One region of the Micromonospora vinacea genome, then DNA from elsewhere that is predicted to be linked to it. Evidence: predicted binding sites of a transcription regulator. Region 1 holds the regulator's gene; each other region holds the start of a gene.
The links. Region 1 encodes HrcA, which represses chaperone genes, less so after heat shock. Its sites were predicted from a motif close to GGTTNGCACNCTCNNNNNGAGNGTGCNAACC; they were not measured.
Positions count from the first base shown of each region.

Region 2: a site for HrcA is predicted at 1,549-1,579, ahead of groES (co-chaperone GroES). Genes of this name have one in related genera too.
Region 3: a site for HrcA is predicted at 1,778-1,808, ahead of groL (chaperonin GroEL). Genes of this name have one in related genera too.

Region 1 is NZ_JADOTY010000001.1:463,739-467,013, reverse strand. Features, by position in the region: gene hemW (radical SAM family heme chaperone HemW) at 1-740, shown strand, start outside; gene IW249_RS02255 (DUF4870 domain-containing protein) at 807-1,436, opposite strand; gene hrcA (heat-inducible transcriptional repressor HrcA) at 1,663-2,685, shown strand; gene dnaJ (molecular chaperone DnaJ) at 2,761-3,275, shown strand, end outside.
Region 2 is NZ_JADOTY010000001.1:1,078,711-1,081,985, reverse strand. Features, by position in the region: gene ybaK (Cys-tRNA(Pro) deacylase) at 1-177, opposite strand, end outside; gene IW249_RS05235 (THUMP-like domain-containing protein) at 257-1,453, opposite strand; gene groES (co-chaperone GroES) at 1,719-2,027, shown strand; gene groL (chaperonin GroEL) at 2,098-3,275, shown strand, end outside.
Region 3 is NZ_JADOTY010000001.1:1,433,953-1,437,227, reverse strand. Features, by position in the region: gene IW249_RS07000 (cold-shock protein) at 281-484, shown strand; gene IW249_RS06995 (YciC family protein) at 579-1,730, shown strand; gene groL (chaperonin GroEL) at 2,003-3,275, shown strand, end outside.

The sequences.
Region 1 (3,275 bases):
TGGCGATCCTGGACCGCAAACACAGCGCCGGCCGGGCCACCGCCGCCGCCCTGGAGGCGCGCGACGCCGGGTTCGAGCACGTCAACCTGGACCTGATCTACGGCACCCCGGGGGAGCGGGCCGAGGACTTCGCCGCCTCGCTGGAGCAGGTCGTCGCCGCCGGGGTGGACCACGTCAGCGCGTACGCCCTGATCGTCGAGGACGGCACCCGGCTCGCCGCCCGGATGCGACGCGGCGAGCTGGCGTACCCCAGTGACGACGTGGCCGCGGACCGCTACCTGGCCGCCGAGGCCGCGCTCGACGCGGCCGGGCTCTCCTGGTACGAGGTCTCCAACTGGGCCCGCACCGAGGAGGCCCGCTGCCGGCACAACCTGCTCTACTGGACCGGCGCGGACTGGTGGGGGCTGGGGCCGGGGGCGCACAGCCACGTCGGCGGGGTGCGCTGGTGGAACGTGAAGCACCCCTCGGCGTACGCCCAGCGGTTGGCCGCCGGCGCGTCTCCCGGCCTGGCCCGGGAGGTGCTCACTGTCGACGAGGCGCACATGGAGGACGTGATGCTGCGGCTGCGGCTGGCCAGCGGTCTCCCGCTGGCGGTGCTCGACGCCACCGGTCGGGCCGGCGCCGAGCGGGCGCTTGCCGGCGGCCTGCTGGCCGCCGACGAGTACGCCGCCGGCCGGGCAGTGCTCACAGTGCGTGGACGGCTGCTCGCCGACGCTGTCGTCCGCGACCTGCTGCCCTGAGGGGTCCGCTGCCTCGGGACCGGGGCGGCGGTGCTCCGGACCGGCCGGGGGAGCGGCCGGCCCGGTTCACTTGATGAAGCTCGCGGAGAGCGGGTAACGGTAGAGCTGGCCCTCGTTGGCTTTGATGCCGGCGATGATGCCGAACACGGCGCCGAGGATGATGGCCGCCCCGACCCCGATGAAGCCGATCAGGATGCAGGACAGCACCCAGCCGACCAGACCGACGATCGACCAGATGAGCTGGAAGTTGAGCGCTGCCACAGCGTGCGCCCGCACCGTCGGGGACTGGTTGCCGCGTGCCAGCATCGCCACCAGCGGGGCGATCCAGCCGAGCACACCGCCGCTGATGATCATGCCGGCGGCGCCGCCGAAGTGCGCGACCAGCGACCAGGTCTTGTCCTCGTTGTTGGCGTAACCGCCGCCGGGGCCGCCGTAGGCCCCGCCGGCCGGGTAGCCGCCGGGTGGGGGATAGCCCCCGGGCGGGGGGTAGCCGCCTGCCGGAGGGTAGCCGCCTGACGGCGGTTGGTCACCGGTGGGCGGTGGATAGCCACCGGCCGGGGGATAGCCGGCCGGGCCGGGAGCCCCGGACAGTGGTGCGGTGGGCGGCTCGGCCGACGGGTACGGGCCCGGGGAGGTGGGCTCCGGCGGGTAGTTGCCGGCGTCGCCCGACCCGGGAGGGCGAGGAGGTTCAGTCATGGATGTCACGGTAGGGGCCGTTGGCAACGCCGCACCAGAGCGACACCGCCTGGCAGTGCGGGCCGATCGGCCCAACAAGGGTGGCGCGGGCCGCACCGACGGGTGGCCGTTGATCATCGCGTCGACGGGCCCGCCGACGTAGACTGGCACTCGTTACAGTCGAGTGCCAGGACGGCCCGACCGGCCCAGGGTGCCGGTGGCCGACGTGCGACAGGAGGTGCGGAGGATGGGTCTCGACGACCGGAAACTCGCCGTGCTCCGCGCCATCGTCGAGGACTACGTCTCCACCCAGGAGCCGGTCGGCAGCAAGGCGCTGGTCGAGCGGCACCAGCTCGGGGTCTCCCCGGCCACGGTCCGCAACGACATGGCCGTGCTGGAGGAGGAGGGCTACATCCGGCAGCCGCACACCAGTGCCGGCCGGGTGCCCACCGACCGTGGCTACCGCCTCTTCGTCGACCGGTTGTCCCGGGTCAAGCCGCTCAGCCCGGCCGAACGCCGGGCCATCGAGCGCTTCCTGGTCGGCGCTGTCGACCTCGACGACGTCGTACACCGCACGGTGCGGTTGCTCGCCCAGCTGACCCGTCAGGTCGCCGTCGTGCAGTACCCGAGCCTGGCGCGTTCCTCGGTGCGCCACCTGGAACTGGTGCCGATCTCCACCACCCGGCTCATGCTCGTCATGATCGCCGACACCGGGCGGGTGGAGCAGCGGCTCGTGGAGCTGCCCGGGCCGGTGCCCGCCGACGACGTCACCGACCTGCGTCGACTGATCAACGAGAAGCTCGCCAACGCCCGGTTGTCCGAGACGCCGCCGCTGGTGCAGGCGCTGGTCGAGGAAGCGCCGACCGGGCTGCGTCCGACCATGACCACCCTCGCCACCGTCCTGCTGGAGACGCTCGTCGAGCGGCACGAGGAGCGGATCGCGCTCGCCGGCACCGCGAACCTCACCCGGGGCGGCCTGCTCGACTTCCAGGGCTCCCTGCGGCCGATCCTCGAAGCTCTGGAGGAGGAGGTCGTGCTGCTCAAGCTCATCGGTGAGACCGAGCCGAGCACGACCCGGGTGCTGATCGGCGACGAGAACGAGTTCGACAACCTGCGCGCCGCCTCGGTGGTCAGCACCGGGTACGGCCCGGGCACCACCATCGTGGGCGGCCTGGGGGTGCTGGGGCCCACCCGGATGGACTACCCCGGCAACATCGCCACGGTGCGCGCCGTGGCACGCTACGTGGGCGAGTTGCTGGCCCAGAACTGATTGGTCAGGGCCGATGCGGCCGGCTGCGGCCGCCGACCGGCGCAACGCGAGACGAACATGAGGACACGGAACGCAGTGGCCAGGGACTACTACGGCATTCTCGGTGTGAGCCGGGAAGCCTCCGATGACGAGATCAAGCGCGCCTACCGCAAGCTGGCCCGCCAGTTCCACCCGGACGTCAATCCGGACCCGGAGGCTCAGGAGAAGTTCAAGGACATCAACGCCGCGTACGAGGTCCTCTCGGACGACCGGAAGCGGCAGATCGTCGACCTGGGTGGCGACCCGCTCGCCCCTGGTGGTGGCGGTGCCGGCGGCCCGGGCGGCCCCGGAGGCGCCGGCCCGTTCGTCGGTTTCCAGGACATCATGGACGCGTTCTTCGGCGGTGCTGGCGGTGGCGCCCGTGGCCCACGGCCGCGTACCCGACCGGGCGCCGACGCGATCCTGCGACTCGAACTCGACCTGCACGAGACGGCGTTCGGCGTCGAGGCCCCGATCACGGTCGACACCGCTGTGCTCTGCACCACCTGCTCGGGCGCTGGCACGGCGGCCGGCACGCACCTGGCGACCTGCGAGGCGTGCGGCGGGCGGGG
Region 2 (3,275 bases), 610 kb from region 1:
CGCGCCGTCGACAGCGGTCACCAGCGACTTGAACACGCGCTCCGGTGCCACGCCGAGGGCCACCGCCACCAACGCGCCGTAGTTCGGGGCGTCCGGCGACACCCGGTACGGATGGGTGCGATGCGCGATGCCGCGCTTGACCAACAGTGCCGTTGCCGGCGTGCCCTGTCCCGCCACAGCGACGAGGCTAGTCGAGATGGCGCTGGTCGGCCGGCCGGCCACAGCGACACTGGTCGGCCGGCCGGCCACGGGGACGCTAGTCGGCCGGGCGGCCGACCAGCACCGTCGGTGCGCCGTCGACCCGGGTGAGCACCAGACTCGCCGCCGCGTCCCCGGACAGCCGCAGATCCCGCCGAAGCTGCTCCGGGGTGAGCGCCGAACCCCGCTTGAGGATCTCCACGCGGCCCACCCGACGGTCGCGCAACAGTGCCCGCAGGCGCTTGAGCGAGAACGGCAGCACGTCGGTGATCTCCAGGCACCGCGCGTACGGGGTGCGGATCGGCTCGTCGGCGTAGAGGTAGGCGATGCTCGGATCCCCCAGGGTGGCGTCCAGTTCGGTGGCCAGTTCGGCGACGAGGTGCGCGCGGACCACTGCCGGGTCCGGGTCGTACAGGTAGCGGCGCGGCGGCCCGACCGGCGCCTCGGTGGCACCCGAGCCGGTGAGCTGGTGGCAGTGCGCCTCGGCGCCCCGCTGGCGGTAGAGGGTGGCGCGACGGGGCACCTCCGCCAGCTCGCCGCACCAGAGCGCGGCCTCGACCAGGTCGCCGTCCACGCCGACCCACTCGGCCTCCGCGCCGGCCGGGATGAGCGCGTGGTCCAGGCCCGGCGCCACCTTCACCACGGTCCGCGGCACCCGCTCGGCCAGACCGGTGACGAAGTCCCACGGCGGCGAGTAGGCGCGCGGGTCGAAGATCCGCCGCCCGGTGCCGGTGCTGCGGCGGGCCGGATCGCAGAAGACCCCGTCGACCCGTGACACGTCGAACCCGGTCGCGTCGCCGCACTCGACGGTGAACAGCTCGGCCAGCCCGGCCGCCGCGGCGTTGGCGGCTGCCATCGCCGCGGTCACCGGATCGGCCTCCACCCCGTACACCCGGATGCCGGCCCGGGCGGCGGCCAGCGCGTCGGCACCGAGCCCGCACCCGAGGTCGGCCAGGGTGCGCACGCCGGCCGCGGACAACCGGGCGGCCCGCCGGTCGGCGACCACCCGGCGGGTGGCCTGCTCCAGGCCGGGGCGCGTGAGGAACATCCCAGCGGCGGCCGGGCCGAACTTGCCGACCGCCCGATGGCGCAGCTCGGCCTGGGTGAGGGCCGCCGCCGCCAACGCCGGCGGCACCCCGGTCGCGCGCAGCGCCGACGCCGCGACCAGTGGATCACCGCCGGCCAGCTCGGCCGCCGCCGTGAGCGCGGCCGACCCCTCGGGGGTACGCAGCGCCGCCAGCTGATCGAGATCCACCCGGCCATTGTCCCGGCCGACAGGGAAATCCTGGCTGGCGGGGCGCGACGCGCTGGCACTCTCCTTGACGGAGTGCTAGCCACGGAATAACCTGCGATTAGCACTCTCACCCTGAGGGTGCCAGCTTCCGGGTCTCGCGACCCGGGTGCGCACGCCAGGCGGACCGGCACCCGCGACGACGGCACCGCCCGGTGGCATGAGGCAGATTGACGCTGGTCAGCCCCGCTGGTCAGCAACGAAACCAGTACCCCAGGAGGGTATGCCCGTGACTACCGCGACCAAGGTTGCGATCAAGCCGCTCGAGGACCGCATCGTGGTCCAGGCGAACGAGGCTGAGACCACCACGGCGTCGGGCATCGTGATCCCCGACACCGCCAAGGAGAAGCCGCAGGAGGGCACCGTCCTCGCTGTGGGCCCGGGGCGCGTCGACGACAACGGCAACCGGGTTCCGGTTGACGTGCAGGTCGGCGACACCGTCCTCTACTCGAAGTACGGCGGCACCGAGGTCAAGTACGCCGGCGAGGAGTACCTGGTGCTCTCCGCCCGCGACGTCCTCGCGGTCATCGAGAAGTAAGCAACCGATCAGTGCCACTGCCCCGGTCCGGCTCGCCGGGCCGGGGCAATGGCGCTTCGAAGGGACATTAATGGCGAAGATCCTGAGCTTCTCGGACGACGCCCGGCACCTGCTGGAGCACGGTGTCAACGCCCTCGCGGACGCGGTCAAGGTCACCCTCGGCCCGCGCGGGCGCAACGTCGTCCTGGACAAGAAATTCGGTGCGCCGACGATCACCAACGATGGTGTGACCATCGCCAAGGAGATCGAGCTCACCAACCCGTACGAGAACCTTGGCGCGCAGTTGGTCAAGGAGGTGGCGACCAAGACCAACGACGTCGCCGGCGACGGGACCACCACCGCGACCGTGCTGGCCCAGGCGATGGTTCGCGAGGGTCTGCGCAACGTGACCGCCGGGACCAACCCGGCCGGCCTCAAGCGGGGCATCGACGCGGCGGCCACCAAGGTCTCCGAGGCGCTGCTCGGCCGTGCCGCCGAGGTCACCAGCAAGGAGTCGATCGCGAACGTGGCGACGATCTCCGCGCAGGACTCCACGATCGGCGACCTCATCGCCGAGGCGATGGAGCGCGTCGGCCGCGACGGTGTCATCACCGTCGAGGAAGGCTCGATGCTCACCACCGAACTGGACGTGACCGAGGGTCTCCAGTTCGACAAGGGCTTCATCTCGCCGAACTTCGTCACCGACCTGGAGAGCCAGGAGTCCGTCCTCGAGGACGCGTACATCCTGGTCACCACCCAGAAGATCTCGGCGATCGAGGAGCTGCTGCCGCTGCTGGAGAAGGTCCTGCAGAACAGCAAGCCCCTGCTGATCATCGCCGAGGACGTGGACGGCCAGGCGCTCTCCACCCTGGTGGTCAACTCGCTGCGCAAGACCCTCAAGGTCTGCGCGGTCAAGGCCCCGGGCTTCGGTGACCGGCGCAAGGCGATGCTCCAGGACATCGCGATCTCCACGGGCGCCGAGCTGGTCGCCCCGGAGCTGGGCTACAAGCTCGACCAGGTCGGCCTGGAGGTGCTCGGCACCGCCCGGCGCGTCGTGGTCGACAAGGAGAACACCACGATCGTCGACGGCGGTGGCCAGAAGGCCGACGTCGCCGACCGGGTCTCCCAGATCCGCAAGGAGATCGAGGCCTCCGACTCCGACTGGGACCGGGAGAAGCTGGCCGAGCGGCTGGCGAAGCTCTCCGGTGGCATCGCCGTCATCAAGGCCGGCGCGGCGACCGAGGTCGAGATGAAGGAGCGCAAGCACCG
Region 3 (3,275 bases), 970 kb from region 1:
GCCCGATAGCCGTCACCGCCGGGGGCGCCTCGGGGCCCTTCGCCCATTCGCAATGACGCGCGCGAATCCGGTGGATCGGGAATCCGACCGGTCAGTGCGGCTGCTTTGCCCCCGAAGTGTGTCTGATTTGTGGCAGTGCGCGGCCGTCAGTGCTCGTGTAACGTGCGATTTCGGTCACCTGATTCAATGGCGGTCATCGATCGCTGAGTCGGTGGTCGGGGCACCCGGCCGCGCCGTGCGCCGGGTCAGGCAAGACCGCGCAGAGTGAGGGAAGTGCACCGTGGCACAGGGCACCGTGAAGTGGTTCAACGCCGAGAAGGGCTACGGCTTCATCGCCGTCGACGGCGGTCAGGACGTGTTCGTCCACTTCTCCGCCATCGAGATGGACGGTTACAAGGCGCTGGACGACGGTCAGCGGGTCGAGTTCGAGGTCGCCCAGGGCCAGAAGGGCCCACAGGCGGAGCACGTACGCGTCATCGGCTGAACTTCCTGGCCGATCGCCCCGTGAGTCGGGGCTGCGGCAGGGGCCCGCAGCCGGGAAGATCGTGAACCGTTCCAGCCGATGCTGAGGAGCGTTCATGACCGACCAGCCACCCCCGCCCACTCCGTCCCCCGGGTCGGGGGAGCCGGACCCGTCCTCGCCCGCCGGCAGCCCCGGCCACTCCGGTCCGCCGCCCGGCTGGGGGCCGGGCATGCCTCCGGCCGGCCACTCCGGTCCGCCGCCCGGCTGGGATCCCGCGCAGGGTGCCTGGGGTGCGGCCCCGCCGCCGCAGGGCTGGGTGTTCCCGCCCACCGGGGGTTACCCGCCCGGGTCGGGTCCCTACGGCGGGCAGCAGTGGTATCCGGGGGCGCCGGTTGGCTGGTACCCGCCGGGTTACGGGTTCGACCCGAACGATGCCCTGGTCACGCCGCCCGGTGCCGGCATCGGCGGTTGGTTCAACAGGTGCGGGGGAGCGCTGCGTCGGGGCTGGCGGCAGTTGGTGCCGATCATGCTGCTCACCCAGGTGCTGCCGGCGGCGGTGCTCTCGGTGATCGCCCTCGGGGTGGACCCGTCGGCGAAGTGGGCCGCCCAGGCCGATGGTGCTCCTGGCGCCGCGCTGCCGGACAACTTCGCCGCCGAGTTGGGGAGCCTCCTCCTCGTGCTGGTCGGCGGCAGCCTGTTGGTGGGCGTGGTGCAGGCCGTCGGGTGGGCCTCGGGCAGCTGGGTGATCACCCGCCAGGCCGCCGGTCAGCCGGTCAGCCTGGAGTCGGCGCTGCGCTACGGCTTTCGTCGGGCGCTCGGGCTGTGGGGCTGGACCCTGTTGGTCAGTCTGCTCATCGGCGTCGGTGTCTGTTTTTGCGTGCTGCCGGGCATCTACCTGGCCTTCGCGCTGAGCATGGCCGGCCCGGTCTATCTCTTCGAACGCCACAACCCGATCGGTCGTTCGTTCCGGATGTTCCACGACCGGCTCGGCCTGCTACTCGGGCGGGTCGCCCTGGTCGCCCTGGCGGTGATCATCGTGAGTGTGGTCTCCAGCTCCCTGGAGGGGGTGGGCACCTCCGCCTTCGGTACGGATCCGTTCGCGTCGCCGGGTAACGCGGCCGGAGTGGTGGTCGTGATCGGGATCACCGCCGTGCTGGCCCTGCCGGCCCACCTTGCCCAGATGATCGGTCTGCTGGTGACGTACGCCGAGCAGCGCGCCCATGAGGCGCCGGTGAACAGCCCTGGACTGGCTGCGGAACTCGGCTGAGCGGCGGCATCGTGCTTGCACTCGGCAGGGGAGAGTGCTAAACAAGTCATTGGCACTCGCATACCGTGAGTGCCAATGGTCGGGACGGTGGGGCCAGGTTGCACCGGCGTGGAGACGCCGGGGCGACACATGGCCGGTCGTCGCGGGCTATCCGGCCCGGCCGAAGGACGTCGTCGTCGCCAGGTGGCGACGTCCCAAGGTGCGTACACCAGGCGGCCCATCCGGGGCACACATCTCGGGTGGCCCGTGAGTGTCCAGGAGGACAACGCCGTATGGCCAAGATGATCGCGTTCGACGAAGAGGCGCGCCGCGGCCTCGAGCGGGGCATGAACCAGCTCGCCGACGCCGTAAAGGTGACCCTCGGCCCCAAGGGCCGCAACGTCGTGCTCGAGAAGAAGTGGGGTGCCCCCACCATCACCAACGATGGTGTGAGCATCGCCAAGGAGATCGAGCTCGAGGACCCGTACGAGAAGATCGGCGCTGAGCTGGTCAAGGAGGTCGCCAAGAAGACCGACGACGTTGCCGGTGACGGCACGACGACGGCGACCGTCCTGGCCCAGGCCCTGGTTCGCGAGGGCCTGCGCAACGTGGCCGCTGGCGCCAACCCGATGGCCCTGAAGCGGGGCATCGAGGCTGCTGTCGCGAGCGTCTCGGAGGAGCTGTCCAAGCTCGCCAAGGACGTCGAGACCAAGGAGCAGATCGCCTCCACCGCCTCCATCTCCGCTGGCGACAGCACCGTCGGCGAGATCATCGCCGAGGCGATGGACAAGGTCGGCAAGGAAGGCGTCATCACCGTCGAGGAGAGCAACACCTTCGGGCTGGAGCTGGAGCTCACCGAGGGTATGCGCTTCGACAAGGGCTACATCTCGGCCTACTTCATGACCGACCCGGAGCGTATGGAGGCCGTCTTCGACGACCCGTACATCCTGATCGCCAACAGCAAGATCTCGTCGGTGAAGGACCTGCTCCCGATCCTGGAGAAGGTCATGCAGTCGGGCAAGCCGCTGCTGATCATCGCCGAGGACCTGGAGGGCGAGGCCCTCGCCACCCTGGTGGTCAACAAGGTCCGTGGCACCTTCAAGTCGGTCGCCGTCAAGGCGCCGGGCTTCGGTGACCGCCGCAAGGCCATGCTGACCGACATCGCCATCCTCGCCGGTGGCCAGGTCATCAGCGAGGAGGTCGGCCTCAAGCTCGACGCCGCCAGCCTCGACATGCTGGGCCGCGCCCGCAAGGTCGTGGTGACCAAGGACGAGACCACCATCGTCGACGGTGCCGGTGACGCCGAGCAGATCCAGGGCCGGGTCAACCAGATCCGGGCCGAGATCGACAAGAGCGACTCCGACTACGACCGGGAGAAGCTGCAGGAGCGGCTGGCCAAGCTGGCCGGCGGCGTTGCGGTGATCAAGGTCGGCGCGGCCACCGAGGTCGAGCTCAAGGAGCGCAAGCACCGCATCGAGGACGCCGTTCGCAACGCGAAGGCGGCCGTCGAGGAGGGCATCGTCCCGGGTGGTGGCGTCGCGCTGGTTCAGGCCGGCAAGACCGCCT